DNA from 2 places in the Pseudoalteromonas sp. AS71 genome. Region 1 is predicted to be linked to the other one. Evidence: predicted binding sites of a transcription regulator. Region 1 holds the regulator's gene; the other holds the start of a gene.

Region 1 (16,482 bases):
TATGGTGTTAAGCCAAAAAACATAGAGTTAGAAGTCACAGAAAGCGTAGTAATGGATGAACTCGAAACTGTTATTAATACACTTAGAGAGCTTCAAAAGTTAGGGATTGAGGTTGCTATTGATGACTTTGGGACTGGCTTTTCATCGCTTAGTTATATACAAAGTTTACCCTTGGATAGGTTGAAAATAGATCGTGCATTTATTAAGGATCTGCCAAATGATGACACTGGCGCTATTGCTGCCTTAGTTATTTCTCTTGGTGCTAAGTTGGGTTTAAAAACGATTGCTGAAGGCGTTGAAACACAAGAACAAGCTCAGTTCTTAAAAAACTTAGGCTGTGATGAGGTACAAGGTTTTATGTATGCTAAACCCATGCCTGAGCATGAATTGATAGAATTTATAAATAAACGCTAAAAAAGATTAACTTATTATTTAAGCTAATGAACGATTTAGAATTTAAAGCGCGATATGCTTTGACTACTTTGTATATATAAAGAATTTAGTAGGGTATAATTCGCGCCTTTTGTTATTCTACGGCCACAATTATGAGCACACTCAAAGCTAAGCGCGCCTTATTTTCATACCCTAAATACTGGGCTGAATGTTATGGCACCGCGCCATTTTTACCAACTACACGTGAAGAAATGGATGCACTTGGCTGGGATAGTTGCGACATAATAATAATTAGTGGCGATGCGTACGTTGATCATCCTAGTTTTGGGATGGCTGTAATTGGCCGTGTACTTGAAGCGCAAGGCTTTAGAGTGGGGATTATTGCCCAACCTGCATGGGACTCTAAAGATGCATTTATGGAGCTCGGCAGACCGAATTTATTTTTTGGTGTAACAGCCGGCAACATGGATTCGATGATCAACCGCTATACAGCGGAAAAACGCATGCGCCACGATGATGCTTACACGCCTAATAACGTTGGCGGTAAGCGCCCAGATCGCGCCGTGATGATTTACTCGCAAAAATGCCGTGAAGCATACAAAGGTATCCCAATTGTTATTGGCGGTATTGAAGCCAGCCTTCGCCGTATTGCTCATTACGACTATTGGCAGGAAAAAGTACGTCGTAGTATTTTGTTTGATGCAAAAGCCGATATTTTAATTTACGGTAACGCAGAGCGCCCGCTAGTTGAAGTTGCACACCGTATTGCGGCGGGTGAAACGATGGATACGATTCAGGATATTCGCGGCACGGCTGTTATTCGAAAAGAGCCTCTACCTGGTTGGCGTGGCAGTGATTCTACCGCTATTGATAAAATTGGTAAAATCGACCCTATTCCAAACCCATATGGCGCGGATGATGTTGGCTGTAGTAAATCAGAATTTAAACAAGCGGGTATTGATTTAAAAGCAGAAGCGGCAAAACCAATCATGGTTCAGCCTGCACGTCCTAAGCCGTGGGAAAAAACCTATGTTAAGTTACCTGCTTATGAGCAAGTAAGTGTTAACAAACCTCTATACGCCCATGCCTCGCGCATTTTACACCAAGAAACAAACCCTGGTTGTGCAAGGGCGCTTTACCAACGACATGGCGATCGCTCTATTTGGGTAAACCCGCCAGCATATCCATTAGAAACACATGAAATGGATGCTGTATTTGGTTTGCCGTATCAGCGTATTCCTCACCCAAGTTATGGTGATGCTAAAATACCTGCTTACGATATGATTAAAACGTCTGTTAATATTATGCGTGGCTGTTTTGGTGGTTGTTCGTTTTGCTCAATTACAGAGCATGAAGGGCGCATTATTCAAAGTCGTTCACAAGAATCTATTATTGAAGAAATTGAACAAATTAGAGATAAAGTTCCCGGCTTTACTGGTGTTATTTCTGATTTAGGTGGCCCAACGGCGAATATGTATAAGCTGCGCTGTACGAGCAAAAAGGCCGAGAGTACCTGTAGACGCTTATCATGTGTATATCCAGATATTTGTAAACACATGGATACAGATCATACGCCAACAATAGATTTGTATAAAAAAGCACGTGAAGTTAAGGGTATTAAAAAGGTATTGATTGCTTCAGGTGTACGTTACGATTTAGCTGTACGCGACCCGCGTTACGTTAAAGAATTAGTAACGCACCATGTAGGCGGTTACTTAAAAATAGCGCCAGAGCATACAGAGGATGGTCCATTATCAAAAATGATGAAACCAGGTATGGGAGCGTACGATCAATTTAAAGAACTATTTGATAAGTACTCTAAAGAAGCCGGTAAAAAGCAGTATTTAATTCCTTACTTTATATCTGCTCACCCAGGTACAAAAGATGAAGACATGGTAAACATGGCTTTATGGCTTAAATCAAACGACTTTAAGCTTGATCAGGTACAAAATTTTTACCCATCACCTATGGCTAATGCTACGACTATTTACCATACAGAGATGAACTCTTTACGTAATATAAAAAACAACTCAGAAGTTGTTCCAGTACCTAAAGGCGCACGCCAACGTAGATTACATAAAGCTATTTTACGCTACCACGATGCAGCTGGTTGGCCAATGATACGTGAAGCTCTACGTAAAATGGGTAAAGCTAATTTAATTGGTAAAGGGCCTAACTGTTTAGTGCCAGAAGAAGGGCGCGATGAAAAATCAGGTAAAGGTGGTAAAAAAGGTGGGCGTCCGGCACTAACGCGACATACTGGTTTTAGCCAATTTAAAAAGGCAAACACTAAGCCAAAAGTGGGCGCTAATCGTCAAAGCACACGTTAGTAATTTTATTCGCTAATAGATAAGGCTAATTGCGGTACGCGTTTTTTAGCTTTTGTATACGTAAATTAAGTCAGCTTTGCTCTTTATTATCTATATTATTGTAGGTGATAAAGAGTGAGGTTTTAGAGCCCCCCTCTCTTTAGATATCCTGTGCTAAGTTTAGCTTTTTTTTAAAGCATTGATGATAACCACAAACGCAATTTAAGTGACCATAACGGCTGAATGCCGGTGAGTCCTTGCGTCATTTTATTATCTTTTAAGATTATATAAGATGGCGTGACTTGTCCCTGCCAATCGGAAAATATCTCCCCGTGTTGATCGTTAACAGTACTGAAGCTGTAGCCTTGCTCATTTAAATAATCATGCAGCTCTTGATCAGAGCCTGATTTTATCGCGATGCTCACGACGGGGTATTTATTCTCGTTTGCGAGTTCGTTTATGGCAGGGGAGGTAATACTACAAATAGGACACCAAGTTCCCCAAAAATACACAAGCGTGGGTTTATCTTGGCTCATTGCTGCTAAATCTATGTTTTGCCCTTCATAGTCGATTAATTGTAATTGAGGATTTGCTGGCATGACAGGTTGCCGCCACCAATTGACGGCGGTATAAATGACGAAAAATATAGAGCTATATACCAGTACACTTTTTAATATGGATACGCTTTTTTGTTTTAGCGTTTTTTTAGGTATGTCATTTTTATGTTTGGTATCCGTTGCCATAGCTACTGATTTACCCTAACTATTTTTGCTGTAGTTTTTTACATTTAAAGCGTTTAATTTATATCAGCAACCATGTAGCAGTACCTAAAAAGGCGAATATACCAACAATATCAGTCACTGTGGTTAGCACCACACTCCCTGCAAGAGCAGGGTCTATATTCATTCTTTTAAGAATTATTGGAATACTTGCACCAGCAACACCTGCCACCACTAAGTTCATAAACATAGCGAAGGCGAGTACGCCACCAAGCATAAAGTCCCACTGCCATAGCGCAATAACACCCGCAATTAATAGTGACCACAAAATACCGTTTAGCGCGCCAATGGCCAGTTCTTTCATCATCAAGAAACGTTGGTTTGTTTGGTTTATATGACCTACTGCAATACCACGGATAACAAGCGTTAATGATTGGCTACCAGCAACACCACCCATAGAAGGGACAATACCGTTAAGCACAGCCAAAATAGGGAGCACATCTAAAGTGCCTTCAAAAAAGCTAGCTACAAAAGCAGCTGCAAGTGCGGTTAGTAAGTTAACTCCTAGCCAAACTGAGCGTTTTTTAGAGCTTTTTAGTACTGGCGCGAATGTATCCTCTTCATCATCAAGACCGGCTAGGCTTAATAAGCTATGCTCGGCATCTTCTCGGATTACATCAACGATGTCATCGATAGTAACACGACCGAGGAGTTGGTCGTTATCGTCCACCACTGGGGCCGATATCCAATTATGACGCTCAAATAATTGCGCTACTTCACTTTCATCCATTGAGATTGGGATAGACTCACAATCTTCATCCATTAAATCGCGGACAATTTTTTCTGGCGGATTAGTTAATAATGTACTCAGCGATAAAGCGCCTATAAAGCAGTTATGTTTATCAACAACATATAAATCATCTGTACCCTCTGGTAACTCACCACGCAGTCTAATATAACGAAGTACAACATCGAGTGTTACATCAGGGCGAATGGTCACCGTATCGGTGTTCATTAGCGCACCTGCTGAACGCTCTTGATATGACAGTGCTTGCGTGGCACGTTCACGGTCTTGAATGTCCATCGCGCTAACAACGTCTTTATAGACGGTATCTGGCAGGCTACGTAATACTTCACCTAAGTCATCGTGGCCCATGTCTTCAGTTGCGGCGGCAATATGCTTAGGTTCCATTTGGGCAATAATGCCTAAACGAACATCTTCAGATAATTCTTCAAGAACATCACCCTGCACATCAGGATCGACCAATTGCCAAAGCAGTCGGCGAATTTTATGCGGTGATGATTCTAATAATAATGCGGTATCACAAGGAGCCGTTTTTGCGAGCATGCGCCTAACTTGAACAAATTGACCACTATTGAGTGACTTCGTCACCTGCTTTAGTTGCTGTAGTGGATAATCTTGTTCAAAAGCTTCTGGCATTGGCGTCCTTTATAAATTGTTATATTACTTTATGGGGGGAGGTGAGTTAACTGGCGTTACTAACCTATTTATTTTATATATCTGTTTTAATTGAAGCACTAGTAATGCGAATATTGTTTTTATAAAACAGATTATTCTTGTTCATTAAAGCGTTGTGCTATTAATTCTCCAACAGCGTGTAAAGCTTGCTCAGAATCAGGGCCTTTACAAACAACTTTAACTTCTTTTCCTTGGCTACTTTCAAGTAACATTAATGCAAGTACGCTATCGCCTGCTGCTTCTTTGTCATCTTGGAATAATGTGATTGTCGCATCAAATTGTACTGCTAATTGCGCAAGCACAGTAGCTGCTCTGGCGTGTAAGCCTAATTTGTTTTTTATTAAAAAGGTATCTTCATAATGCATAACTTACTCTACCTAAGCTGAACAGGTGATTATTCAGCTATATTATTTTTCTTGCTCGCGATGGCGAATTTTTACATTGGGATGTGTCATTGCAAAACTTTCACCGATAGTTTGCGCTAAATACACAGAGCGATGTTGCCCGCCTGTACACCCAATAGCAATGGTTAAATAACTGCGGTTATTTCTTTCTAAATGCGGTAACCACGTTTGTACAAATGTTTGAATTTGCCATGTGAATTTTTGCACTATGCTGTGATTGGCCAAATAATCTTTAACGGGTTGATCTAACCCATTTAAAGGTTTTAATTCAGGTTCCCAATGTGGATTTGGTAAAAAGCGTGCATCAAATACATAGTCGGCTTCTTTTGGTATACCGTGTTTAAAACCAAACGATTCAAACGTGACAATTAGTTGCTTATCTTTTTTACCTAAAATCTTTTCACGAATAGATTCTGCAAGTTGGTGAACGCTTAAATCAGTTGTGTCTATCATAAAGTCGGCGCGGGTGATTAATACATCAAGTAATTCTTTTTCTTTTTTGATGGCTAAATCAAGAGGCAGCGAGTCAATTGATAGTGGGTGTAACCTGCGTGTTTCTGAAAAGCGTTTTATCAACGTTTGATCGTCGCTATCTAAATAAAATAACGTAGGATTTGCAAAGCCTGGTAAGTATTCAAGAATATCGTTAAATTCATCTTGCTCTTTAGGGATGTTTCGCACATCAATGCTAACAGCAATTTTATCGTAGCTATCAGACACACTGCGAACTAATGAAGGAAGCAAGTTAACTGGAATATTATCTACGCAATAATAGCCTAAATCTTCTACAACGCGTAAAGCAACCGACTTTCCAGAACCAGAACGGCCGCTTATGATAATTAACTCCATTTAACACCCTTTATAAAACTATGATTGATCGACAATAACTTGGTAAAGCTCAGTATCAGATTTTGCACTGCGTAACTGTTTACAAAAATCTTTGTTGTTTAGTTTATCAGCAATGGTTGCTAGAGTCTTTAAGTGCTGCTGGTTATCGCCATCTGGTACGATGAGTGCGACAAAAATATCAACAGGGCGATTATCGATTGCATCAAAGTTTATTGGAGTTTCGCTAACGAGCACTAAAGCCAAAGGCTCTTCTGCACCGCTCATTCTTCCATGAGGAATAGCAATGCCACGCCCTATACCTGTACTACCTAATTTCTCTCTGCTCATTAAAGCATTAAGAATATCTTGTTGCGGTAAATACGGAAGTTTGTCGTGAGCAAGTTCGCTAATGAACTCTAAAATTCTTTTTTTGCTATTAAAAAGGACCGCAGCTTTGCTGCAGTCCTGGCATATAAGTGAACTTAATTTCATCATATTAGTGTCGAGCAAGCTTCTCTTTGTGTTTGATTACTTGGCGATCGAGCTTGTCGATCAACGAGTCAATAGCGGCATACATATCTTGATGTTCTGTAGAGGCAAATAGCTCAGCACCGCTTACGTGTATTGTGGCTTCTGCTTTTTGATTTAATTTTTCTACATCGAGAATGACATGAACATTATTAATATGATCAGAGTGTCTTTCAAGCTTCGCAAATTTAGTATTAATATAGTCTCTTAGTGAATCGGTTAATTCTACGTGACGACCAGTTAAGTTTAGTTGCATAAGCATTACCCTCTTAGTTTAGCGTCTTAAATCAGACTTTTACGCTGATTTGACGGTGGAATAGCAAGAGATTCGCGGTATTTTGCGATTGTACGTCTCGCTACTTTAATTCCTTGCTCAGCCAATATATCCGCTATTTTGCTATCACTCAATGGTTTTGCTGAGTTTTCTGCTGCGATTAATTTTCGGATAAGCGCACGTATTGCTGTAGATGAACATTCACCACCGTTTTCAGTACTTACATGGCTTGAGAAAAAATATTTAAGCTCAAATATACCACGGGGTGTATGCATGTACTTTTGAGTAGTCACACGCGAAATTGTCGATTCGTGCATTTCTACCATTTCAGCAACATCATTTAAAACCATTGGTTTCATGGCTTCAGGGCCATGTTCAAAAAAGCCTTGTTGTTGCTTAACAATACAATTAGTAACTTTTAATAGCGTGTCGTTTCTACTTTCTAAGCTTTTAATAAACCATTTAGCTTCTTGTAAATGTGAGCGAATAAACTGGCTGTCGCCACTTGATTTTACAGTGCGAGACATTGCTGCGTATTGGCTATTAACACGAATTTTAGGCATGCTATCTGGGTTTAATTCGACAACCCAGCGGCCTTTAATTTTTTTAACTGACACATCAGGAATAACATACTCAGATTCTTCCCTTACAATAGTATCTGCAGGTTTTGGGTTGAGAGTATGTATTAGTGTCATTACTTCTTTAAGCTCTTCTTCTTTGAGCTTAGTTTTTTTCATTAATGTACGATAGTCGCGAGCTGCTAATAGATCAATATGCTCGGTTAAAATCATTTTCGTTTCATTAATATAAGGTGTTTCTTTATCAAATTGATTAAGCTGAATACACAAACACTCTTGTAAACTACGTGCAGCAATACCAACAGGATCAAACAGTTGGATGCGTTTTAATACCGCTTCAATTTCATCAAGTTCGACTTCGTTATCATCTTCGTTTTCTTGATTAAAGCTTTCTAAAATCTCTTCGCAGCTTAGTGTTAAAATACCTGAATCATCGACAGCTTCTACAATAGCAATAGCAATAGCTTCGTCTGTAGGGCTAAATGGCGTTAGTTGTAATTGCCACATTAAATACTCATGGAGCGTTTCAGTAGAGGCGCCTTGGTATATTGATTCGTCTTCAGGCATTGGACCTGATGAGGCTGCAGGAGCGGCACTCATGTACTCATCCCAACTGACATCCATAGCCATGTCGTCACTTAGCGTGTCTTTTGCAAGTGCTTCACCAGTATCTTGTTCGTATTCGCTCGGAGCATCATCAGCAGATGCGCTAACAGTTATGTCATCGGTATCAGCTTTTTGCTCGTTTTTACCAGCAGCGTCTTCGGAATAGTCTGCCTCTTCAACCTCTAATAGTGGATTACTGTCGAGAGCTTCTTGTATTTCTTGCTGGAGATCCAATGTACTGAGTTGCAACAAACGAATAGCTTGTTGCAACTGTGGAGTCATTGTAAGTTGCTGGCCCATGCGCAGCTGTAGTGATTGCCTCATGTATCTCTAACAATCCTTTTATGTTGTTATAATTAATACTAGCAGATGCTTAAAGACATGGCGTAAATGTTACAGCCTAAATTGCTCGCCTAAGTAAACATCGCGTACTGTTTTATCATTTAATACGTGTTCTGGAGTACCTGATGCAATCAGCTCCCCATGAGAAACAATGTAGGCTTTTTCACAAACATCAAGGGTCTCTCTTACGTTATGGTCGGTAATTAATACACCAATCCCACGATTTTTAAGATGTTCTATTATTTTCTTTATATCTAATACCGAAATAGGGTCAACACCGGCAAACGGTTCATCCAGTAATATAAATTTAGGATCTGCTGCCAGCGCTCGTGCTATTTCTACACGACGACGTTCTCCCCCCGATAATGCCATACCTTGGCTATCACGAATGTGTTGTATGCTAAATTCATCTAATAAGTTATTGAGCGTGTCTTCTCTGGCTTGTTTATTTAGTTCTTTGCGCGTTTCTAAAATGGCCATTAAGTTTTGATAAACAGTCAGCTTTCTAAAAATCGATGACTCTTGTGGTAAGTAGCCTATGCCTAATCTAGCACGACTATGCATAGGTAAAAGAGTAATATCGTTATCATCAATAGATATTTTACCTTTGTCGCTAGGAACAAGCCCTACAATCATATAAAAAGTCGTTGTTTTACCTGCACCGTTAGGGCCAAGTAAGCCAACTATACTGCCAGCTTGTACTTCAAGGCCGACGTTTTTTACAACTTCACGACCTTTATAGCTTTTTGCTAATAGTTCTGCTTTTAATGTGCTCATGGTTGACCTTTATCGCCTTTTTTACTTTTTTTAGTTTCGATCGGTACTAAAATTGTGTGAACGCGGTCAGTTGAGTTTTCATCTTTTTCGGCACTGATGAGCTGCTGCTCTATGTCGTAGGTAATGCTTTTAGCATTTATTTTTTGTCCGGCTTGCGATACTTGTGCATTACCAACAAGCGTTAAAAAACGCTTAGATACATCATAACGTACTTCGTCAGCACTGGCGCTCATAGTCGTGCCGTCTGATTGCTTTTCTTCAAAGTGCGCAGGGCTACCTGTGGCAATTAATAATTGTTTATTATCACCAAGTTCATCACGTTTGTGTACTTCGAGGCGATCGGCTGTAATGCGGCGATTACCGTGAATAATCTCAACGTTTTTCTCAAAAATACCCACATTAGCTTTCAATTGACCTTCTTGCTTGTCGGCACTTATTGAAATTTGATTGGCAGCAGGTTGCGTGTTTTGCTCTGCAGCACTACTATTAAACGCTAGTATAAGTGTAGGAATTATAAGTGATTTTAATATTTTATTGGTCATAATATATGGTTCGCGTATGGTTAATTAGTTTTATCACTTCGGTTTTCAAGTCGGCTTCTAGGCCTTTACCGGTGATTTTTAAATTGGGTCCAGTGATAATGACGGGTTGCTCCGAACGCATTGTTAATAACTTTATATCAACCTGAATATTATCAGCATTGATTTTGTCTATCATGGCGTTATCGGTTAAATTTTTGGCAACCACATTACCTTCTAAAATTAATTGTTTATCTTCATATAATGTTGCTTCGTCTGCATTTATTTGCCACGTTTGTTGCTCGTTATATAAAGTAAAAATGGGTTTTTCAAAAAACGTGAAACCTAATTGCTGGTATAGCTCCATTTTAGCCGCAGTGACTTTGTGGCTAATTTTACCTTGCTCATCATAGGCTGTCTGTTTGAGCTCAATAGCTATGTAATCAGGCTTAGCAACAACTTCAGGCTCAGCCTGAGGCACAATATTTGTTTGTGTAAAATAAGGGTACCAAAGCCAAACCATACAGCTAATGAATAAAACGCTTAATATTATGCGCGCTGCATTCATGAACTAGTGCCTTGTGTAGTCAATGCTTTACCATTTTCAAGCATGAGCAAATCGGTGAGTTCTCTCACAGCGCCAAAACCACCAGGCATTTGCGTTACATAATGTGACAAACGCTTAATAAGAGGGTGGGCATCATTTACTGCAACGGCAAAGCCTACTAACTCCATAACAGGCATGTCAGGACCGTCATCACCAATATAAGCAATTTGTCCATCGCTAAGGTTGAGTTTATCTTTTAATTCTTGATAGGCAATGAGCTTATTTTCTTGGCCTTGATAAATATGCTGTACGGTTAAGCTGCTCATACGTTGTTGTACTATCTGTGAATGACGACCAGTAATAACAGCTACTTCAAAGCCACTGTTTATAAGTGCTTTAATGCCAAAACCATCTTTTGTATTAAATGCTTTTAGCTCTTCACCTTGATTGCCAAGGTAAATACGGCCATCAGAAAATACACCATCAATATCGCATATAAGTAGTTTTACTTTTTTAGCGCGTGCTTTTGCATCATCGCTCAGCGGTTGATAGAGTTCTTCAAATTGCATTTATAACACTCCTGCTTTTAATAGGTCTTGCATATTTAATGCGCCAATAGGTTGGTTTTTCTCATTGACGACGATTAGGCCATTTATACGTTTACGTTCCATAATATTGAGCGCTTCAGCGGCTAAAATATCTTGCGTAGCTGTAGTGCATGACTTAGTCATAACAACATCTATTTGTGTTGTATGAATATCAATTCTTTGTTCTAAAATGCGACGTAAGTCACCATCGGTAAATAACCCTACGAGTTGCTGATTTTCATCAACAATGGCTGTCATGCCTAATCCTTTAGCTGACATTTCTATTAGAGCATCTTTAACTGTTTGTGAAACATCAATAATAGGTGTATTTGCGCCGCTGTGCATAACATCTTTTAAAGTAAGTAATAAGCGCTTGCCTAAACTACCACCTGGGTGAGATAGCGCGAAGTCATCAGCTGTAAAGCCGCGAGCTTCTAATAATGCAACTGCCATGGCATCGCCCATCGCAAGCGTTGCAGTGGTACTTGATGTAGGGGCTAGACCCAATGAACAAGCTTCTTTTTCTACTTTAATGCACACATGTACATTAGCAAGGGTTGCCATGGTTGATTGTGTATTGCCAGTCATCGCTATCATTTTGGCACCAAGTCGTTTTAAAACCGGAATGATATTTAAAACTTCGCTGGTTTCCCCTGAATTAGAAATAAGCATAACCACGTCATTTTTAGTGATCATACCTAAATCACCATGACTTGCTTCACCAGGGTGAACAAAAAACGCTGGGCTGCCAGTACTTGCAAGGGTTGCCGCTATTTTATTGCCAATATGGCCTGATTTTCCCATGCCAATGACAATAATACGGCCTTCACAGTCGTACATTAATTGGCACGCGTTATGAAAATTTTCATCTACATATTGTGCAATATCACTAAGTGCTTGGCGCTCAACATCTAAAACGCGAAGGCCTTGTTCAATAAAGTTTAGCGTTGCCATCATTTACCCTACTTGACTAAAAATATACCCTTGGTAACCCAAAAACGCTATTAGCAATAAGCCGCCTTCTACCCTATTGATACGCTGGGTGCCTCTAAAGTTCAATGACATAATAATAAGAGCAAGTGTTGCACCAATCATAATTAATACGTCTCGACTTACTAATGATGGGTCAATGGCAGAAGGGTTAATGATACCTGCAAGTGGTAATACCGCTAGAATATTAAATATATTTGAGCCAACAATATTACCTAGTGCTAAATCATTTTCATTTTTAAGTACACCTGCAACCGAGGCGGCAAGTTCAGGCAAGCTAGTACCAATGGCAATAATTGTTAAACCAATGACTAAGTCGCTTAAGCCGAAGTATTTAGCAATGTCTACAGCTGAGCCGATTAAAAAATGAGAACTAACCGGCAAGAGTATCATGCCGACAATTAACCAAAATACCGCTTTTTTAGTAGGTACATCGTTTGGTACATCGTCGCAGGCTTCTGAGACAAATGGGTCATCTTGGTTTTTTGCACGCATAGATACAATGATTAACCCACCGATGAATACGATAAAGCCAACTAAAAGCGCAACACCTTCACTAAATGAAAAGTAGTTATCTGAGAACACATACCAAGTAGCTAAAGATACGAGCATCACTAATGGCATTTCACGTTTTAACGTACTAGATGAAACTGAAAGAGGGCGAAATAGAGCAGTGATACCTAACACAAGTAAAATGTTTGTAATATTAGAGCCAACAGCATTGCCAACGGCTGTGTCGGTTTTGTTAGCCAAAGCGGCAGAGGCTGAAACCATCATTTCAGGGGCTGAAGAGCCCATGGCTACAACGGTCAAACCAACAATAAGTGTAGGTACACCAAAGTTTTTAGCAAGAGCCGCAGCCCCATAAACAAACCTATCGGCACTCCAAACAAGAGCTGCAAAACCAAGAATTAAAATAACAAACGAGGTAACCATTGTGTTAAGCCAGTTATACAAAATACGGATGGCGCGAATAGTAACAAAAGCCAAGATGAAAGTATAAATAAAAGAGTAAGGTCAACTAGGTAACAATGTTGCTTTTAAACAGCTAATTTAAAAATTTAAGCCGGGGTTAAGCTGTTTTGAGCGAGTCTTATAATCCTTTTCATGGGTGTATTACAAAATCTTACGAATTGTTTTTTCCATCTTTGACAAAAAAGCTTTAAAATAGGGGCACTAGTGAACATTTTTATGGAGAGCGACTTGTCGCAATCAATAGTAGAAGTCAAGGATGTTAGCTTTTCGAGAGGCAATAGAACCATATATAAAAATATGAGTTTTAGCGTTCCTAAAGGTAAAATTACTGCGATTATGGGGCCAAGCGGAATTGGCAAAACCACTATGTTGCGTTTAATTGGTGGTCAGCTTAAACCAGATTCAGGTGATATTTTATTTGAAGGTGGCAGCATTCCTAAAATGTCTCGTAAAGAGTTATACGAAGCACGTACTAAAATGAGCATGCTTTTTCAAAGTGGTGCGCTGTTTACTGATATGTCGGTATTTGACAATATTGCGTTTCCTATAAGAGAGCACACAAAGCTAAGTGAAGACCTTATTCGATTAGTTGTATTAATGAAGCTGCAAGCGGTTGGACTACGTGGCGCTAAAGATTTAATGCCATCTGAGTTATCCGGCGGTATGGCAAGGCGTGCTGCACTTGCACGCGCTATAGCACTTGATCCAGAGCTAATCATGTACGATGAACCATTTGCAGGGCAAGATCCTATTTCGATGGGCGTATTGGTTAAGCTAATTAAGTCGCTCAACGAAGTATTAGGTTTATCGTCTTTAATCGTGACGCACGATGTAACAGAGGTAATGAGTATTGCCGAACACGTTATAATTATCGCCGATCAAGGGGTAATTGGTTCTGGTACTCCAGATGAAATGCGTAATCATGAATCTCCTTTAGTTCAACAGTTTTTAAAAGGCTTGTCGGATGGTCCTGTACCATTTCATTTTCCGGCTCAGGCTTATGCAGACGAACTACTTGGAGAAAAAGCATAATGTTGGATTTATTTCAAAAGCTAGGACATAAAACGCTAGGACGCTTTGCGGCCCTTGGTCGTTCTGCTTATATGCTGTTTAGTGCATTAGCGCATGTTCCTAATTTTAAAAAAGGCACACCGTTACTTGTTCGCCAGCTCTATATGGTTGGTTCGCAATCGTTACTCATTATTATGGTGTCGGGTTTGTTTATCGGTATGGTGTTGGCTTTACAAGGTTACACCGTATTGGTTGGTTATGGCGCTGAGGATAGTTTAGGGCCGTTAGTGGCACTGAGCTTATTGCGAGAACTAGGCCCGGTTGTTACTGCATTATTATTTGCAGGACGCGCAGGTAGCGCTTTGACCGCTGAAATTGGCTTAATGAAAGCAACAGAGCAACTTTCATCACTTGAGATGATGGCAATCGATCCGCTAAAACGTATTATTGCACCGCGCTTTTGGGCGGGTTTTATAAGCATGCCATTGCTTGCATTGATATTTTCAGCTGTAGCAATTATAGGCGCTCATTTAGTGGGGGTAGATTGGCTGGGTGTTGATACAGGTAGTTTTTGGTCAATCATGCAATCGCAAGTGTCGTTTCAGCAAGACATACTAAACGGTATTATTAAAAGCTTTGTATTTGCCATAGTGGTGACCTGGATTGCGCTTTATAAAGGATATGACTGTGTGCCGACCTCAGAAGGGATCAGCAAAGCAACCACCGAAACGGTTGTTCATTCGTCATTAGCAGTTTTAGGTTTTGACTTTATTTTGACAGCGGTAATGTTTACCAGCTAATAGGGTATAGATAATGAATTCACGGAAATTAGAAATTTTAGTTGGTTTTTTTGTAGCACTTGGCATTTTAGCTTTTGCGATGCTTGCACTTAAAGTTGCCAATTCAGGTATTAGTGGCTCTGGCGAAACATATACGCTTAATGCCAAGTTTGAAAACATCGGCTCGTTAAAAGCGCGTGCGCCAGTAAAAGTAGGTGGTGTTGTAATTGGCCGTGTTGAATCAATTTATGTTCACCCACAAGAGTTTTTACCAGTCGTTAATATGACCATTGACGCACAGTACTTATGTCGTTTTTCAGACACAAGCTCAATCTCTATTTTAACGTCGGGTATTTTAGGTGAGCAGTACTTAGGTATTCACCCTGTAATTTCTCCAGATTCTGCTAAGCAACGTTGTTTAGGCGAAACAGTGACAGAAAACAAGCAAGATGAAGCAATTGACGATTTATTTGGCGTGGAAAGTAAAGCACTAGGTGATGGCGATTCAATCACTGATACTAAGTCTGCCATTGTACTTGAAGAATTAATCGGGCAGTTTTTATTCAACCAAGGTAGTGAGTAATTATTATGTTGAAAAAGTTTTTAGCTATTGTAGCAATTGGCACAATGACGCTAACTCAAAGCGTAAGTGCAGCAGATGTGAAATTAGTCGATCCTAATAAAATGGTACGCCAAGTTGCCGATAATACATTTGCGCGCATTAAAAAAGATCAGCCATTAATTGTTAAAGATCAGGAATACCTTCGCGTAATAGTCGAAGAAGAATTAATGCCTTATATCGACTATAAATATGCAGCACTTCGTGTACTTGGCAGTGAAGTATCTAAAGTTCGTGCAATTACCGACGAGGCTGAAAAGGCCAAAGCAATTAAAGAAATTCAACGCTTTATTGGTGTATTTAGAGAGTACTTAGTTGCTACTTATGCAGGTGTATTTACTCAATACACAAACCAGAAAGTTGAGTTTGGTGCAGAGCAAGCGTTTAAAGGTAAAGACGTCGTTGTTGTTAAGACTAAAATTATTGAAGACGGTAAACCTGATATCAGAATCGATTTTAAAGTACGCGAAGACCGCGACGGTGAATGGCGCGCGTACGATATGATTGCCGAAGGTATTAGTTTACTGGATGCAAAGCAAAGCGAGCTGCAAGGTATTTTGCGTCAGCAAGGTATTGATAATGTAAGTAACCTTTTAGAGCAAAAGAGTCAGCTACCAGTTCAGTTTAGAGGCAGTAACTCGAATGACTAAATTGGCAATAAGCCAAGTTGATGGACAACATTTTGGAGTAAGCGGTGAGCTTACTCGAAATTCAATTGGCGATGAACAGCTTCTGAACAATAAGTTATTAACTAAGCATAAAATCATCTATTTCGACCTAAGTGGAGTATCAAGGGTTGACACAGCAGGCTTAGCTTGGTTAATTCACTCTTTTGCAGAATTAAAGCAGCAAGGCATTCGCCTTGAATTGCAAAACCTACCTGAGCAATTGCAAAATTTAATGCAATTGGGTCAGGTTACAACCCTATTTGAGTGAGAGTTATGGAAACTAGCCAAGTCGAAACATTATTACGCGAAGAACTTCAATTAGCTGAAGTACATGTAAAAGCCAATGGTAGTCATTATGAAGTTGTTGCAGTAGGCGAATGCTTTGACGGTTTAAGCCGAGTTAAAAAGCAGCAGCTAGTTTATGGTCCATTAATGAATACAATTTCAGATGGGACAATTCACGCAGTATCTATTCGTGCATTTACTCCTGTAGAGTGGAAGCGTGAACAAAAATTCATTTTACCGCAATAACTAGGGCCTCCTAATGGAT
Region 2 (16,482 bases), on a different contig from region 1:
ACCCGCATGTTTTAGCGCAATAATTTGCCCTTTGCCGTTATGTGCCATAGCGAGCATATCACCGGTATTTATATTACTTTCTACCGCGTGTTTACCTTTTAAGTCACTCAACAGCGAACGCTTAATTTGCACTAGCACCTCGTCATTACAGCTGGCTATGTACCAGTCTTTATCTACCTTTACGAGTGTGCCGTATTCTATGTGGCGTTGTTGGTGGCGGCGTAAATCGTTAGCTAATTGGCTATCGAGTGCGTGCTTTTGCTCTGTAAAGGTGCTTGCGTAGCTACCAGCTTGATTTATTTCATGTGTTTTAATAAATGAATAGTCGTGAATGTCTATAGTGTTAAATACGCTGTTAAGTACGGTTTTAGGCTCTGTATTTATTACGTTGTTATTATCAAACACAATAAAAGCAAACACACCTAGTGCGCAGGCAAGGCTGGTTAGCTGTAGCGTAAAGCCGAACTTTTTAGGCTTTGTGTGCGTGGCCTTTTTAAGTAACGCTTTTTGCTGAGTGCTTGTAAGTGTTGTGCGCTCTTTTCGCTCTTTGTAGTGTTGTGTGAGCTTTTGATCAAACGGCTCATCAGGCTTGTTCATTGTTTGCTCCTAATAAACGCTTAAGGTTTTGCTTGGCGTAGCGCAGCCTTGTTTTAATGGTCTCAAGGCTGCTTTGCGTTATAAGTTCTATGTCGGCGAGCGAAAAGCCTTCTTGTTGCAAGGTTATGGCTTCGCGCTGTACAAAGCTAAGTTGTTTTAGGGCGGCGTCGAACGCGTCGTAACTTATGTTTGAGCTGCCTATAGTTAAGTCTCTTTCGTTTTTATCATTTTGTGCTGCTAAATGCGTGTTTTCGTCAAGCTCTACAAAGTGCTGTTGCCTGCGGTATTCGTCAATGAGTGTGTTGCGGGCAAGTTTAAATAACCACGCTTTGGGTGTGGTTTGTGCTTGGTAAAGGTGGCGTTTTTCGATTACTTTTAGCCATGTTTGTTGGCTTACGTCGTATGCTAAATGCGTATTAGATTGCGTAACAAGGTAGTGGTATAAGTCGTTACTGTAGAGGGCAATAAGCTGCTCTAAGTAACGATTGTCGCCACTTTTTGCGTAACTTGCCATGCAGTCCTTGCTTGGCGTTTCAAATAACCATGACTTAATACTTAGTAGCATAGGCGTTTAGTCCGTTAAATAGAGTTATCTAATTTAAAATCGAGTTGTACAGTTTGACCTGTTTGTAATTGTGCCACACCTTCAATTACTTTGGGGCGATATTTCCAGCGTTTAATAGCTCTTATTGCTTCGCGATCAAATGTACGTTTTGGCTCGGCGTTAATAACGACTGGGTCGATTACTTCACCCGTTGGCGAAATGCTAAAGCTTAGTTGCACCCAACCTTCAATGCCATCGCGCGCTGCTGTAGTTGGGTATTTAGGGTTTATGCGCACTATAGGTGTTGCATCCCCTGTTGGGCGATTAATGGTGTTGTTAATGTCGCCACCAAAATCGTCAATCGTAACTGGCGTAAAGTCGCTAATTGCCAGCACAGGATCCGCTGATGTATCAAGCGGTGGTGCTTTTTGCGGTACTTTAGGCATCGGCGGTGGTGGCTGTATTTTTTGTATGTGCCTGACTTTTGAATCCTCAGGTGCTTGAAAAATCTCTACTATAATATCGTCCCCTGGTTTAACCGGTGCGCGTTGCTCGCCACTTATTAAATATTGCATAAACGCAAAAGCTGCAAAGGTCATTGCGGCGCCGCCAATAACGGCAGTAGATGTTTTAATAAATACTGGGTTGTTAGGTACTTCAAGTGTGTGCATAAGCCGCTCCAAATTTTATTGACCACTACAATTAGGGTGTTTTCAAAGCTATAACGGGTGGCAAATCAAAAAGGGGTGAAATAATTTTATAAAAAATGTGGGGTTTAGTTACAATAGCCATTCGCAAATATTAAAACTTAACTTTTTAGGCTGTTATGCAACTCATTGAAATAAATAAAGCGCGTTACCGTAAACATTTAAACCGTGTTATTGCTGGATGTGGTATTGGTTTGGCTGTAGGCAGCTTGGCTATATCGCAAACGTTGATTGCTTTATTTCCTGATGAAAGTGGCAGCCACTTTCATTGGAACTTAATAGGTGTTGCTATTACAAGCCTTGGGCTTGCGTGGTTACTTAATAAATACCGTACACATACGTTTATGACAGAAGTTGTTTATGTGTGGGAGCTTAAAAAAGCACTTAATAAAATAACCCGTAAAATGGCTAAGTTAAAAGCCGCTGGCCGTGAAGGCAATGCCGATGCGTTATTAGCAATTCATTATAGCTACGCGGGCTCTCGGTTATTGTGGCAGCTAGACGATAACCTAATCACTATGGACGATTTAGCCATTAAACAAGCTGAGCTTGAATCTGTTGCTGCGCAACATAACGTAACGCTTAATGTTGAAGATTACGACGCAAGTATTTTAAAACAGTTTTAAAACATAGGTTTTTAAATTAGTTAGAGGAGCCTTAATGAAAAAAGTACTCATAGTGTGTTTAGGTAATATTTGTCGCTCGCCAACCGCAGAGGCGGTATTAAAAGCCCGAGCTAAAAAGCTAGGTGTTAACGTTAAAGTTGATTCGGCGGGGACTATTGGTTACCACGAAGGTAAAACGCCTGATAGTCGCTCAATGGCAGCAGGGGAGAAGCGCGGTTACAGCTTTAAGGGTATTTATTCACGTAAAGTACGTACAAGCGACTTTACTGAGTTTGATTTAATTTTAGCGGCCGATACGCAAAATTTAGCTGATTTAAAAGCCCAATGCCCTGAGCATCTACAGTACAAATTAGCGTTGTTTTTAGAGTTTGGCGAACAGAGCGTTAGTGCAATTCCTGATCCTTATTACGGCGGGGATGACGGCTTTGAAAATGTACTCGACTTAATTGAAGCGGCGAGTGATAAAATACTATCTAAACTTTAGGGCGTGTTGAACTTTGTGGATTGAAATTTGTTCAATCTTCGGTCGGTTAAATCGCGGCGCGAGGTTTGTAACCTAGTGGGCTCGATAACTGCTCCGCGTTATCGCCTATTTATGGCGAATAACCAGATTAAGTAGGTTATTTCTTGCCTAAAAATCAAACATGCTGCTGTAAATTCAACCACCAAAGATCAACACGCCCTAGTTAATATTTAATACCAACCAGCATAAATATCTAAGCAACGTAACGAGTTCAATTACTCTATAACGTTTCTAGAAATTATTTGTATAGAACAATTATATGTCATGATTTCGCCTTTTTAATGAAACGCTTTGAGTGGTGGTTAATTTTAAAGTTGAGATGTATTCAAATTATAACGTTAACGTTTTTGAATAAATGTCACGGATTAATTTATTGCTAATAATCATTGAAAATAAGGGTCGCCGTCGCCATATATTTGGCATAAACAGTGTTGTACTACGGTGTACTCATCCTATTTTGTGATATTATCACTTTATTGTCGTGTCGTAGTTACTTAAATATTTGGATTTGTCGTGGCGCAAGTAAGAGCAAGAGTCCAGCTTAATGTTGGCAAAAATAGTGATATTCCTGCAGAAATAATCTCGTTTACTGATTTAAAAGATGGCAAAGAACATGTTGCTATGGTGTTTAACAACGCCGATACAGAACAGGATGTTCCACTTATTCGTATGCATTCAGAGTGTTTAACAGGTGATGTGTTTTACTCATCGCGTTGTGATTGCGGCGAGCAGCTAAATGAATGTATTGAAATGATGCACGAGAAAGGCGGTGTTTTATTGTATTTGCGCCAAGAAGGTCGTGGCATTGGTTTGTATAACAAAATTGATGCTTATGTTTTGCAATCGCAAGGGATGAATACTTACGAGGCTAATAATCATTTAGGCTTTGCTGATGATTTGCGCGATTTTTCGGATGCGGTATTAATGCTTAATGCGCTAAATTTAAACCACGTCAAACTAATGACCAACAATCCTAAAAAACTTAATGCACTAAGAGATGCCGGTATTACGGTTGACTCAGTTGTGGGCACACATGCGCACATTAAAGCGGGTGTTGCGGGTAATAAAGCGTATTTAGAAACTAAAATTAAGCATGGTGCGCACATGTTAGATATTAAAAAGATTAAAAAACCTTAATATTAATACTCCAACCCTGTGATCCCACCCAGCGCCAAGTTATACTTGGCGTGTTTCGTTATAAATTAAGAGTTAGTATGTCTACACAATTACGCGTTTTTAAAGCCGATGCCGGACTAAAGTGGTTTAAAGCAGGGTGGCTTATTTTTAAAACTCAGCCAGCAACCTTTATTTTTATGCACCTGTTTATTGGCATTGTAGGACTACTGTCGTTATTTTTACCGCTGCTACAAGTGGTTGCAGCTCTTGCTACGCCATTTTTAACCGCTGGGTTTTACCAGGCGGTGCTTACAAAGCAGCAAGGCGGAAAAATTATGCTTGCCGATATTCTTAAGCCGTTTACGGCAAAGGGAAATAGATTAGGGCTGTTACGTTTAGCTCTGTATCAAATGGGTGCGGGTATTTTAATGGCGTTACTCGCTAATGGCTTATTTGCCGATGCAGTGGCTATTATGACTCAACCAAATGTTGACCCTAATGTAGCTCTTGAGCAAATGGTTGAGAGTATTTCGGGTGCTAACGTAATTTTATTTTTAATGGCAATGTCGATTTACTTTACGGCGTTTGCTTATGCGGTTCCTCTTGTTTATTTTAATAAAGAGAAACGTATATTAAATGCGCTTAAAGACTCATTTATGGTGTTTTATTATAATATTTTACCACTGAGCGTTTACTGCGTTATTTGCGCAATATTTATGTCGCTTTCGATGTTCTTATCGTTCTTACCACTGTTGATTTTAATGCCGATTTGCTACATTAGCTTTTTTGTATCTTATCAAGCCATTTTTATGCCTGTTGTGCCACCAAGTGACGATAGTAATGTTAAGCCTCTTAGCAGTGAAGAAAGCGGACGTTTTGACGCTTAATGGATGATAAATTAAAGCAAAAACTAAAAAACTATGTACTTTGGTTACTAGGGCGCCAAGAATATTCGCGTCGTGAGTTAACGCTTAAGCTACAGCAAAAAGAAGCCACAGAAGAGTTTATTGAAACGCTGCTTGATTGGTGCGAAAAACACAATTTTATTAACGAGCAACGATACTGTGAAGGCTTTGTAAGAAAACACATATTTAAATGTCACGGGCTTAAGCGAATACAAAGCGAAGCTATGGGCAAAGGGATTGATCGTTCGCTACTTGAAATGGTAGTTGAAGAGCTTGAAGTAGATTGGTTTGAGCTTGCGCAGGATGCGTACAATAAAAAATATTCAAATACACAGGCAGATCTCGATTACAAAGATAAAGCTAAGCGCGTGCGCTACTTAATGTATCGGGGTTTTAGCTACGATGAAATTAATTTTGCAATGCAAGCACAGTAAATACAGGTGAGACTTTCAAATGCAGCACATGACTACCGCACAAATTAGGCAACAGTTTTTAGACTTTTTTGCCAGTAAACAACATCAAATAGTACCTTCTAGCTCGCTTATTCCGGGTAACGATGCCACGTTGTTATTTAATAACGCCGGCATGGTGCAATTTAAAGATGTATTTTTAGGCGCAGAAAGCCGTCCTTATACACGGGCGACAAGCTCGCAGCGCTGTGTACGTGCTGGCGGTAAGCATAACGATTTAGAAAACGTAGGCTACACTGCTCGCCACCATACATTTTTTGAAATGTTGGGTAACTTCAGCTTTGGTGATTACTTTAAGCAAGACGCGATTAAGTTTGCATGGGAGTTTTTAACTGAGGTAGTAAGCCTACCTAAAGAAAAACTTTTAGTAACTATTTATCACGATGATGAAGAAGCGTTTGGTTACTGGGCTAACGAAATTGGCTTACCTGAAGACCGCATTATTCGTATTGCGACTTCAGATAACTTTTGGTCTATGGGTGATACTGGTCCGTGTGGTCCTTGTTCTGAAATATTTTATGACCATGGTGAACATATTTGGGGCGGACCTCCAGGTTCACCAGAGGAAGATGGCGACCGTTTCATTGAAATTTGGAACCTTGTATTTATGCAGTATAACCGTCAAAGCGACGGCACTATGCTGCCACTACCTAAGCAATCTGTTGATACGGGAATGGGCCTTGAGCGTATTTCTGCTATTTTGCAGGGTGTGCACTCAAACTACGAAATCGATTTATTTCAAGGCTTAATTGCCGCTGCTGCAAGTGTTACTAATGCACAAGACATGGACGACAAGTCACTACGTGTAGTGGCGGATCATATTCGTTCGTGTGCATTTTTAATCTCAGACGGTGTTATGCCATCTAACGAAGGTCGCGGTTATGTATTGCGTCGTATTATTCGTCGTGCTGTGCGCCACGGTAATAAGTTGGGTGCGCAAGGTTCGTTTTTCTATAAATTAGTTGCTGCGCTAATTGAGCAAATGGGTCAAGCGTACCCAGAGCTTGCTAAGCAACAAGAAATTATCGAAAAAGTATTACGCATCGAAGAAGAGCAGTTTGGTAAAACACTAGAACGTGGCTTAGCTATTTTAGAAGAAAGCTTAAGTGACCTTAAAGGCGATATTATACCGGGCGACTTAGTATTTAAGCTTTACGATACGTACGGTTTTCCAGCTGATTTAACGGCCGATGTTGCGCGTGAGCGCCAGATGACGATTGATCATCAAGGCTTTGAAGAGTGTATGGCTGTACAACGTAAAACAGCGCAGCAAGCAGGTAAATTTGGCGCTGATTACAATGACCAATTAAAATCAGATAAACACACTGACTTTAAAGGTTACGACAGTACGCACCACAGTGCGACAGTGGTTGAAATTTTTGCCGGTGGCGAAGCTGTACAGTTATTAGAAGATGGTCAACAAGGTATTGTAGTACTAGACCGCACACCGTTTTACGCTGAATCAGGTGGTCAAACGGGTGATACGGGTACTATTACGGTTGCTGGTGGCGAATTTAATGTTACTAATACAACTAAGCTTGGTAATGCTTTTGCTCACCACGGTACTGTACAAGGTCGTATTGGTGTTAACGATAAGGTTGACGCAACTATTGATGATACGCGCCGCGATAGCATTAAGAAAAACCACACAGCTACGCATATTTTGCACGAAGCATTACGCCAATTATTGGGCGATCATGTAGGTCAAAAAGGCTCACTTGTTCAATCTGATCGTTTACGTTTTGACTTTTCACACTTTGAAGCGGTTACTAAAGATGAGCTACGTGAAATTGAGCGTGTAGTTAATGACGAAATTCGTCGTAACTTTGCACTTAATACTGAGCTTATGGCTATTGATGATGCTAAAGCGAAAGGTGCTATGGCGTTGTTTGGCGAAAAGTACGATGACGAAGTACGTGTAGTTACTATTGGTGACTACTCTATTGAGCTTTGTGGTGGTACTCACGTTGAGCGCGCTGGTGATATTGGTTTATTCAAAATAGTATCTGAAAGCGGTATTGCTGCTGGCGTTCGCCGTATTGAAGCCGTAACAGGCGCAGATGCAGTTGCTTATGTTAGCGAGCAAGAGCAACAATTACATGATGTAGCTGCTTTAGTTAAAGGCGATAGCGCATCGGTACTTGAAAAAGTAACTGCATTGCTTGAAAAGTCTAAGGGTCTTGAAAAGCAAATTGCGCAACTTAACGATAAGTTGGCAAGTGCAGCGGGCGCGTCTTTACTTGACTCAATAGTAGAAATTAATGGCGTTAAGCTGTTAGTTGCAAACGTTGAAGGGACTGAATCTAAAGCGCTTCGCGGTATGGTCGATGACCTTAAAAACAAGATTGGCTCAGGTGTTATTGCACTGGGTGTTGCCAGTGGCGACAAAGTAAGCCTAATTGCTGGTGTAACTAAAGACTTAACAGGCAAAGTAAAAGCCGGTGAGTTAGTTAACCACATGGCAGGCCAAGTAGGTGGTAAAGGTGGCGGTCGTCCAGATATGGCACAAGCCGGTGGTAGTGAGCCACAAAACCTAGCTGCTGCACTAGATAGCGTAACAGCTTGGTTAACTGAGCGTACTTAAGCCTAAGTGGCGCTTATTGTTCAAAAATTCGGTGGCACTTCGGTAGGCTCAATAGAGCGAATAGAAGCGGTCGCCGACCTTGTTGTTAAAACCAGACAACAAGGGCATCAAGTGGTTGTGGTGCTCTCGGCTATGTCGGGAGAAACCAACCGCTTAATTAACCTCGCCAAACAAATCGATACTCGCCCGAGTAGCCGTGAACTAGACGTACTTATTAGCACTGGAGAGCAGGTTTCTGTATCACTACTTGCTATGGCTATAATAAAGCGTGGCCACTCTGCTGTGAGCTTGTTAGCCGATCAAGTCAATATTCTAACCGACAATATGTTTGGTAAAGCTCGTATTGCTGAGGTGGCTGCTACGCGTTTAAAGCATGAACTTGAGCATAACCGTATTGCTATTATTGCTGGGTTTCAGGGGCGCGATGTTGAGGGCAATATTACTACGCTTGGGCGCGGTGGTACCGATACATCGGCTGTAGAAATAGCTGCTGCAATAAAAGCCGATGAATGTCAGATCTATACAGACGTTGACGGCGTATATACTACAGATCCTCGTGTTGAACCTAATGCACGGCGAATGAGCCAAGTAACCTTTGCTGAAATGTTAGAGATGGCGAGTTTAGGGGCAAAAGTTTTGCATATTCGCTCGGTAGAAGCTGCAGGCAAGCATAATGTGCCACTTAGGGTGCTTTCGAGCTTTAATCCTGATGAAGGCACATTAATAAGTTTTGAGGAGAACGATATGCCAAGCAAGGTGGTATCGGGGATTGCGTTTAATCGTGACGAATGTTTAATTAAAGTCGATGGTGTGCCAAGCGGTACACAATATCTTTCAAAAATATTGAAACTTTTTGCTGATAATGGCATCGAAATAGATATGATTAATCAAGTTAATCATATCTTTGAAAAAATAGACTATGCTTTTACTGTGCACTCGAATGATTATCTGCAAGCACTTGAATTATTGAGCGAAGATCAAGCTCAACTCAGTGCTCAAAATATAAGCGGATTACCAACAGTCGCTAAAGTGTCTGCTGTTGGAATGGGTATGAAATCGCATTCTGGTGTAGCAAGTTTATTTTTTGATGCATTAGCGCAGGAAAATATTAATGTGGTTTTAGTCTCGACTTCAGAGATTAAAATTTCAGTTTTAATAGATGAAAAGTACCTAGAGTTGGCTGTTCGTGCATTACACAAAGCATTTTTAACAGAAAATGGATAGATTGAGAGTTTTTACTTACTTTTCAGTCTAATTTTCATTAGTATGTTTAAGCGGAATCTTATAATTTTTATTGGAACATGGGAGCAAGAGAATGCTAATACTAACTCGTAGAGTAGGTGAAACCCTAATGATTGGTGACGAAGTAACAGTTACTGTTCTAGGTGTTAAAGGAAATCAAGTTCGAATCGGTGTTAATGCACCAAAAGACGTATCAGTGCATCGTGAAGAGATTTACATGCGCATACAAGCTGAAAAGTCGAACCCTAATCCGGGCAATGCTTAATCAACACGTATACGTAGTTGAGTAATTAACTCAACTAGTCAAAAGCCACTCACTGAGTGGCTTTTTTGTTTATAAAAGCGAGTGTTTCTGGGGTTAATATCTGTTTTGAAATATACTGCATTCCGCTTTTATTTTTAATAATAATACCTTGCTGCGTATCTATTACTTCGCTTATGTCTTGCCAAGTTAGCTGAAAGCTTTTGTAATGATTAGCCGATTTAATACCTTCTTCATCAAAGGTAAGTATTACCTCAGAGCCTGATGCTCTGCTGAGCATTTGTCTGGTTACCCACCAAGGTCTGCGATAGTAAAAAGCGACGCACTCTAGTACACCTAGCATGATCATAAACGATCCTAAGTAATGATCGTTTAAAACATAAATGCCAAATAAACCAAGCGCAACCAGTAGTACAAGTAAAAAGTACTTAGGTTTGGCGCGTTTACTGTACGGGAGTGACTCATCAAAGCACTCATAAAAGTAGGGTTTATCTAGCGTGTAGGTTGTTGTAAATGCCATATTGCCTTGCTTTAAATATCGTTTTTTTTATTTTAACAAGCTAACCGCTAAATGAGCAGCTTTATAGTCAGTGATTTTATTACAGACACAAAAAAACGGCCCTAAGGCCGTTTTTTAGCGATACAAGAAGAATTAACAGTTAGTTTCTTCAGCGTTTACGCCTTCTTTAACATTTTCACATGCATCTTCTACTTTGTTTTGCACGTCAGTTACTGCTTCGTCAATACGTTCGCCTGCGTCTTCTGCATGGTTGTCTTCACAACCCATGATGAAAAAACTTGCGAATAGACCGATTAGTGCTGCTTTTACAGTTGTTGAATTCATAATGTAATTCCTTGTAAGTTTTAATTAAATTTTAGTGTGTTAGTTGAATGCTTTATCTACCTGGGCGATTTACCACGTAGTGCACCTGAAACTAATGAAATCACTAAAAGTACTAAAAAGATAAAAAATATAATTTTTGCTATACCAGCTGCGGCACCTGCGATGCCACCAAAACCTAACACTGCAGCGATTAAAGCAATAACTAAAAATGTAATTGTCCAGCGTAACATTGTTTTCTCCTTGGTTATCAAATTTGCTCATAATAACTAATGCCAGTTACATGCCAAAGTTTATTTTTTATTAATATCAATTGCTTATGTTTTTTGGTTGTGTTTTTAGTTATTTGTTAGTTAGTAACTTTTACGCTTTGTTATGTAAGTTATTCACACTGTTACAAATTGCTGGCAAAAATCCACTGAGAATAAATTTTTTGGTAAGACCAATTAACAATTAGTGCATGTTTTTGTACTTATTATAAAGTTTGGTGTGTATTTTTATTAAGTTGAATAGTTAATTAACAACTTCTATATAACTATTAGCTATAGTCGTTATTTCCCACGTGTATTGTAGGGCGCATGGTTGCTGGGTTATGGCATGTAAATAAGCTGAGTGTTATGTTGTTTATAGTTTAATTGGTTTTACCAATTTACAAGATGTAGACAAAGCGACTAGTTTTGTTATCATCCAGTGAATAAATATTTAATTAAATCGATTTTTTATTTTCGATATGGGTTTCAAGGGGGAGAAAAATGGATATAGGTGCTCTACTCACAACGGCTGGTAGCTTAATGCTAACTGGTATGGTTGGGGTGTTTGTATTTCTGTCGATATTAATTGGTGCAGTAACGCTTATGTCTAATTTGGTGACGCGCTTTAGCGAACCAGAGGCATCACCAGTTAAATCACCGTCTTTTAAATCTCAAGGTGTGCCTAATGAGCACATCGCTGCTATTAGTGCTGCCATTGCTCAGTACAAATCAAATAACAAATAAGGGGCACACACATGGCTAAATTAAAATTAACAGAATTGGTATTACGCGATGCGCACCAATCATTGCTCGCAACACGTATGCGCTTAGACGATATGCTACCTATTGCTAGCAAGCTAGATGATGCAGGTTATTGGTCTATTGAATCGTGGGGTGGTGCTACATTTGATTCATGTATTCGTTATTTAGGCGAAGATCCTTGGGAGCGTATTCGTGCGCTTAAAAAAGCGATGCCCAATACTAAACAACAAATGCTATTACGCGGTCAAAACCTATTGGGTTACCGCCATTACGCTGATGACGTAGTTGAAAAATTTGTAGAACGCGCGCATAAAAATGGCGTTGACGTATTTCGTATATTCGATGCAATGAACGATGTACGCAACCTTGAAACAGCGATTAAAGCGGCTATAAAAGTAGGCGCACACGCTCAAGGTACTATTTCGTATACAGTTAGCCCTGTTCATACGCTTGAAATGTGGCTAACTCTTGCTAAGCAATTAGAAGATTTAGGTTGTCACTCAATTTGTATTAAAGATATGGCGGGTTTATTAAAGCCATACGATGCTGAAAAACTAATTAAAGCACTTAAAGAAACGGTATCGGTTCCTATTGCTATGCAGTGCCATGCTACAACGGGTTTAAGTACTGCTACTTATCAAAAAGCGATTGATGCAGGCATTGACATGCTTGATACCGCTATTTCATCTATGAGTATGACTTACGGACACACTGCTACTGAAACTATTGTATCGATAGTTGAAGGTACCGAGCGCGATACTGACCTTGATTTAAATCACCTAGAAGAAATTGCTGCTTACTTTAGAGATGTACGTAAAAAATATGCGGCATTTGAAGGTAGCTTAAAAGGGGTTGATGGTCGTATTTTACTAGCTCAAGTACCTGGTGGCATGCTTACAAACATGGAAAACCAACTTAAAGAGCAAGGCGCGGCAGATAAGCTTAATGAAGTTTTACTTGAGATCCCACGCGTACGTGAAGATCTTGGCTTTTTACCTTTAGTAACACCCACGTCGCAAATTGTAGGTACTCAAGCAGTACTTAACGTGCTAACTGGTGAGCGTTATAAAACAATCACTAAAGAAACTGCTGGCGTATTAAAAGGTGAATATGGCTTAACACCAGCACCAATGAATAAAGAGCTACAAGAGCGTGTGCTTGATGGAGCTGAGGTTATTATTTGTCGCCCTGCAGATAACATTGCACCAGAGCTTGCAACGCTTGAAGCTGAATTATTAAAAGAAGCGCAAGAGCAAGGTTTAACACTTGCTGATGATCAAATTGATGATGTACTAACTTATGCATTGTTTCCACAAGTTGGTTTGAAGTTTATTAAAAACCGCAACAACCCAGATGCATTCGAGCCAGTACCTTGTGTTGAAGATAAAAGCAGTAAAGCACCTTCTAAATCAACTTCAAACAATAACGGCGTAAAAGCTGAGCAGTACAGCGTAAAAGTAGATGGTAAAGTTTACGACGTAGTAGTGGCGCAAGGTGGTGAACTTAAAGAAGTAACCTTAAAAGACTCTGAGCACATTCCCCAGTCGGCTTCGGTAGCATCAGGCGAAACGCTTAACGCACCTCTAGCCGGTAATATTTTTAAGATTAAAGTAAAAGCTGGGCAAGTTGTTAACGAAGGCGATGTAGTGATTATTATGGAAGCCATGAAAATGGAAACTGAAATACGCGCTACGCATACCGGAACAATTGCTGAAGTGTTAGTTAGTGAAGGCGATGCTGTAACTACCGGCGACGCTATGATTGCATTAGCTTAGGAGTAAATAGAGGATGGAAGGTATTTTAAACCTCTGGAATGCGACAGGCATTGCTAACTTTACAATCCCATCGTTAATAATGATTGCGGTAGGGTGTTTATTACTGTTTTTAGCGATAGCTAAAGGCTTTGAACCACTATTATTACTACCTATTGGTTTTGGTGCGATTTTAACAAATGTACCAGTGGCAGGTTTGTCAGACCCAGGTGGGCTTTTGTACTACGTTTATTATGTGGGTATTGATACGGGGATTTTTCCGTTATTGATATTTATGGGAGTAGGGGCGCTAACCGATTTTAGTGCGCTTATTGCTAATCCACGTATGTTGCTATTAGGTGCGGCTGCACAGTTTGGTATTTTTGCGACTCTGTTTGGTGCGATATTATTAAACTATGTGCCAGGCTTTGAGTTTACTTTACAGGATGCATCGGCTATTGCGATTATAGGTGGAGCAGATGGACCTACTGCAATATTTTTAGCGTCAAAACTGGCACCTGATTTACTTGGTGCAATAGCGGTAGCCGCATACTCATACATGGCACTTGTGCCAATTATTCAGCCGCCAATTATGCGTGCGTTAACAACTCCAGAAGAACGTAAAATAAAAATGCCAGAGCTTCGTAAAGTATCTAAAAAGGAAAAGATTATTTTCCCTCTTATGGTGCTTAGCTTAACGGCTATGTTTTTACCGGCTGCTATACCGCTGGTAGGTATGTTTTGTTTAGGTAACTTAATGCGAGAGTCAGGTGTTGTTGATAGATTAAGTAACAGTGCTCAAAACGAAATCATCAATGTTACAACTATATTTTTAGGCTTAGCTGTAGGCTCAAAGCTTGCTGCAGATAAGTTTTTAACTGTTGAGACGATTGGTATTTTAGTACTTGGCGCACTCGCGTTTGCAATTGGTACGGCATCTGGCGTATTTATGGCAAAAGGACTTAATCGCATATCTAAAACACCTATAAACCCATTAATAGGGGCGGCAGGTGTATCGGCTGTGCCAATGGCGGCACGAGTAGTAAACAAAGTAGGTCTTGAAAGTAATCCTCATAACTTTTTACTTATGCATGCAATGGGACCAAATGTTGCGGGCGTTCTTGGTAGTGCAGTTGCTGCGGGTATTTTATTAGCACTTGTTGGTTAAATTAATTTTAATCCAACCGATTAGCGCAGTTTACTGCGCTTTTTTTTGTTCTTAATTTCTTCGCCGCTAAATGGTTTCTTGTTCAGCGCTTTTTGTTTACAGTAACAGCTCTTCAAAATTTTAAGGATAGTTATCATGCTTCACACACCTTTAGCAAAGCACTTACCTCATGTTAGTAAACTTGTATTCGGATGCATGGGTCTGGGCGGCGGTTGGAATAAAGACGCAATTACTGATGCACATGTTAAGCAAACTCATGAATGTATAGATAATGCTATTGAAGGTGGCATTAACTTTTTTGACCATGCTGATATTTATACTTTTGGTAAAGCTGAGCAGGTTTTTGGTAAAGCATTAAGTGAGCGACCAGAGCTTAGAGAGCACATGTATATTCAATCTAAGTGTGGGATTCGTTTTGAAGATGACTTAGGACCAAAGCGCTATGATTTTTCGGCTAAGTGGATTGAGCAATCAGTTGAAGCATCCTTGAAGCGATTAAATACAGAGTATTTAGACGTACTTATGCTACATCGTCCTGATCCTCTCATGGAAGTTAACGAAATTGCTCGTATATTTAGTTGCTTAAAAGAAAGCGGTAAAGTGCGCAATTTTGCAGTATCTAATATGCAGCAGCACCAAATGAATTTTTTACAGCACGCACTTGATATGCCTATTGTGGCTAATCAAATTGAGGCTAGTTTGCAAAAGCATCAGTTTGTTGATGAAGGTGTATATGCCGGTAACAGTGACGGTAAAGATCTTAATTTTACACCAGGTAGTATTGAGTACTGTCGCCATTTTGAAATTCAAATTCAAAGCTGGGGCAGTTTATGCCAAGGTTTATACAGTGGTAGTGATTTATCAAACGCATCGCAGGCCGATATAAACACGAGTCTTTTAGTTAATAAACTGGCTGCACTTTATGATACTTCTGCTGAGGCGATTGTAATTGCCTGGTTACTTCGCCACCCCGCATCTATTCAGCCTATTATTGGAACAACTAATGCTAAGCGTATTAAAGCCTCTTGTGATGCTGTAAACGTAGAGCTAACTCGTGAGCATTGGTATGCACTTTATGTAAGCGCTAAAGGGCATGAGCTACCATAAGTAGGGCGCTAATATGAATATATTCGTTATTTTAATTGGATTGTTTGTCGCGCTGGCGATACTCATTCCACTGCTTGAAAAATATCAAAGTAAAATAGGGCTTGCTGGCGCAACCAAATACAGTAAATATATTTGGCCGCTAGTGATGGTATCTTTAGTTATTCAGCTCATTTATGTATTAATGAATTGATGGTTTATAGCGTATACAAAAAAGCCTTTGCAGATTTAACCTGCAAAGGCTTTTTTAATGTTTATTAATAAGCTTTATTTTAGTGCTAACTGTAGCTCGCGATTGCGCTCAAGTTGGGCAATAAAGTTATCTGCAATCGGTTTAAACTTAGCCAGTTCTGAGCGAGGTAATGGCTCTGACTTAGGAAGTTTAACGGTTTTAGGATTACGATGAACGCCATTTACTAAAAACTCATAGTGTAAATGCGCGCCAGTAACACGACCAGTAGAACCTACAGTACCAATTTGTTGGCCCTGTTTAACTTTTTGGCCTGTTTTAACCAGTTTCTTATTTAGGTGTAAGTACTTAGTTACATATTGTGTGCCATGGCTGATAAATACGTAGTTACCGTTGTACTTGCTGTAACCCGCTTTAACTACCTTACCGTTACCTGATGCGACTACTGGTGTGCCAGTGCGTGCTGCAAAGTCGATACCACGGTGCGCTCTAACTTGCCCAGTAACAGGATGAAGTCGCTTAGGATTAAAGCTAGAACTAATATACTTAAAGCTTACAGGTGCACGTAAAAAGGCTTTTTTCATGCTACGCCCTTCAGGCGTATAAAAATTGCCGTCGGTATGGCGAATCGCTGCAAAGCGCTGACCTTGGTTTACAAATTCAGCGGCAATAATTTTACCGGTACCAATAAACTCGCCATCAACATAATGAGACTCGTAAATTAAGCCAAATAAATCGCCTTTACGAATATCATTTGCAAAATCAACATCCCAACCAAATATGTCAGCAAAGTTCATTATTTGGCGCTCGCTTAAACCTGCCGCAATTGCTGAAGTCCA

What was found. Region 1 encodes sigma-54, which starts transcription at its own class of promoters, with help from an activator protein. Its sites were predicted from a motif close to GTTGGCACGNNNNTNGNNT; they were not measured.
Region 2: WNY98_RS19155 (DUF1328 family protein) is a predicted target of sigma-54. The motif match lies at 10,690-10,708, and genes of this name have one in related genera.

The regions. Positions count from the first base shown of each region.
Region 1 covers NZ_JBBMQZ010000001.1:43,687-60,168, forward strand. Annotated here, with positions in the region: gene WNY98_RS00250 (EAL domain-containing protein) at 1-414, shown strand, start outside; gene WNY98_RS00255 (YgiQ family radical SAM protein) at 546-2,723, shown strand; gene WNY98_RS00260 (protein disulfide oxidoreductase) at 2,894-3,301, opposite strand; gene mgtE (magnesium transporter) at 3,504-4,862, opposite strand; gene WNY98_RS00270 (HPr family phosphocarrier protein) at 4,994-5,266, opposite strand; gene rapZ (RNase adapter RapZ) at 5,309-6,154, opposite strand; gene ptsN (PTS IIA-like nitrogen regulatory protein PtsN) at 6,173-6,625, opposite strand; gene hpf (ribosome hibernation promoting factor) at 6,630-6,917, opposite strand; gene WNY98_RS00290 (RNA polymerase factor sigma-54) at 6,944-8,443, opposite strand; gene lptB (LPS export ABC transporter ATP-binding protein) at 8,513-9,238, opposite strand; gene lptA (lipopolysaccharide transport periplasmic protein LptA) at 9,235-9,780, opposite strand; gene lptC (LPS export ABC transporter periplasmic protein LptC) at 9,770-10,324, opposite strand; gene kdsC (3-deoxy-manno-octulosonate-8-phosphatase KdsC) at 10,321-10,872, opposite strand; gene WNY98_RS00315 (KpsF/GutQ family sugar-phosphate isomerase) at 10,873-11,844, opposite strand; gene WNY98_RS00320 (calcium/sodium antiporter) at 11,848-12,816, opposite strand; gene WNY98_RS00325 (ATP-binding cassette domain-containing protein) at 13,072-13,887, shown strand; gene mlaE (lipid asymmetry maintenance ABC transporter permease subunit MlaE) at 13,887-14,666, shown strand; gene mlaD (outer membrane lipid asymmetry maintenance protein MlaD) at 14,680-15,228, shown strand; gene WNY98_RS00340 (ABC transporter substrate-binding protein) at 15,234-15,914, shown strand; gene WNY98_RS00345 (STAS domain-containing protein) at 15,907-16,200, shown strand; gene WNY98_RS00350 (BolA family protein) at 16,206-16,463, shown strand; gene murA (UDP-N-acetylglucosamine 1-carboxyvinyltransferase) at 16,477-16,482, shown strand, end outside.
Region 2 covers NZ_JBBMQZ010000033.1:17,837-34,318, reverse strand. Annotated here, with positions in the region: gene WNY98_RS19220 (hypothetical protein) at 1-597, opposite strand, end outside; gene WNY98_RS19215 (sigma-70 family RNA polymerase sigma factor) at 584-1,162, opposite strand; gene WNY98_RS19210 (energy transducer TonB) at 1,177-1,812, opposite strand; gene WNY98_RS19205 (DUF3087 domain-containing protein) at 1,968-2,474, shown strand; gene WNY98_RS19200 (low molecular weight protein-tyrosine-phosphatase) at 2,509-2,958, shown strand; gene ribA (GTP cyclohydrolase II) at 3,511-4,134, shown strand; gene WNY98_RS19190 (BPSS1780 family membrane protein) at 4,212-5,000, shown strand; gene WNY98_RS19185 (regulatory protein RecX) at 5,000-5,452, shown strand; gene alaS (alanine--tRNA ligase) at 5,472-8,072, shown strand; gene WNY98_RS19175 (aspartate kinase) at 8,079-9,296, shown strand; gene csrA (carbon storage regulator CsrA) at 9,388-9,579, shown strand; gene WNY98_RS19165 (YcxB family protein) at 9,629-10,096, opposite strand; gene WNY98_RS19160 (hypothetical protein) at 10,229-10,420, opposite strand; gene WNY98_RS19155 (DUF1328 family protein) at 10,477-10,650, opposite strand; gene WNY98_RS19150 (OadG family transporter subunit) at 11,170-11,412, shown strand; gene oadA (sodium-extruding oxaloacetate decarboxylase subunit alpha) at 11,424-13,205, shown strand; gene WNY98_RS19140 (sodium ion-translocating decarboxylase subunit beta) at 13,219-14,349, shown strand; gene WNY98_RS19135 (aldo/keto reductase) at 14,485-15,456, shown strand; gene WNY98_RS19130 (hypothetical protein) at 15,470-15,646, shown strand; gene WNY98_RS19125 (peptidoglycan DD-metalloendopeptidase family protein) at 15,721-16,482, opposite strand, start outside.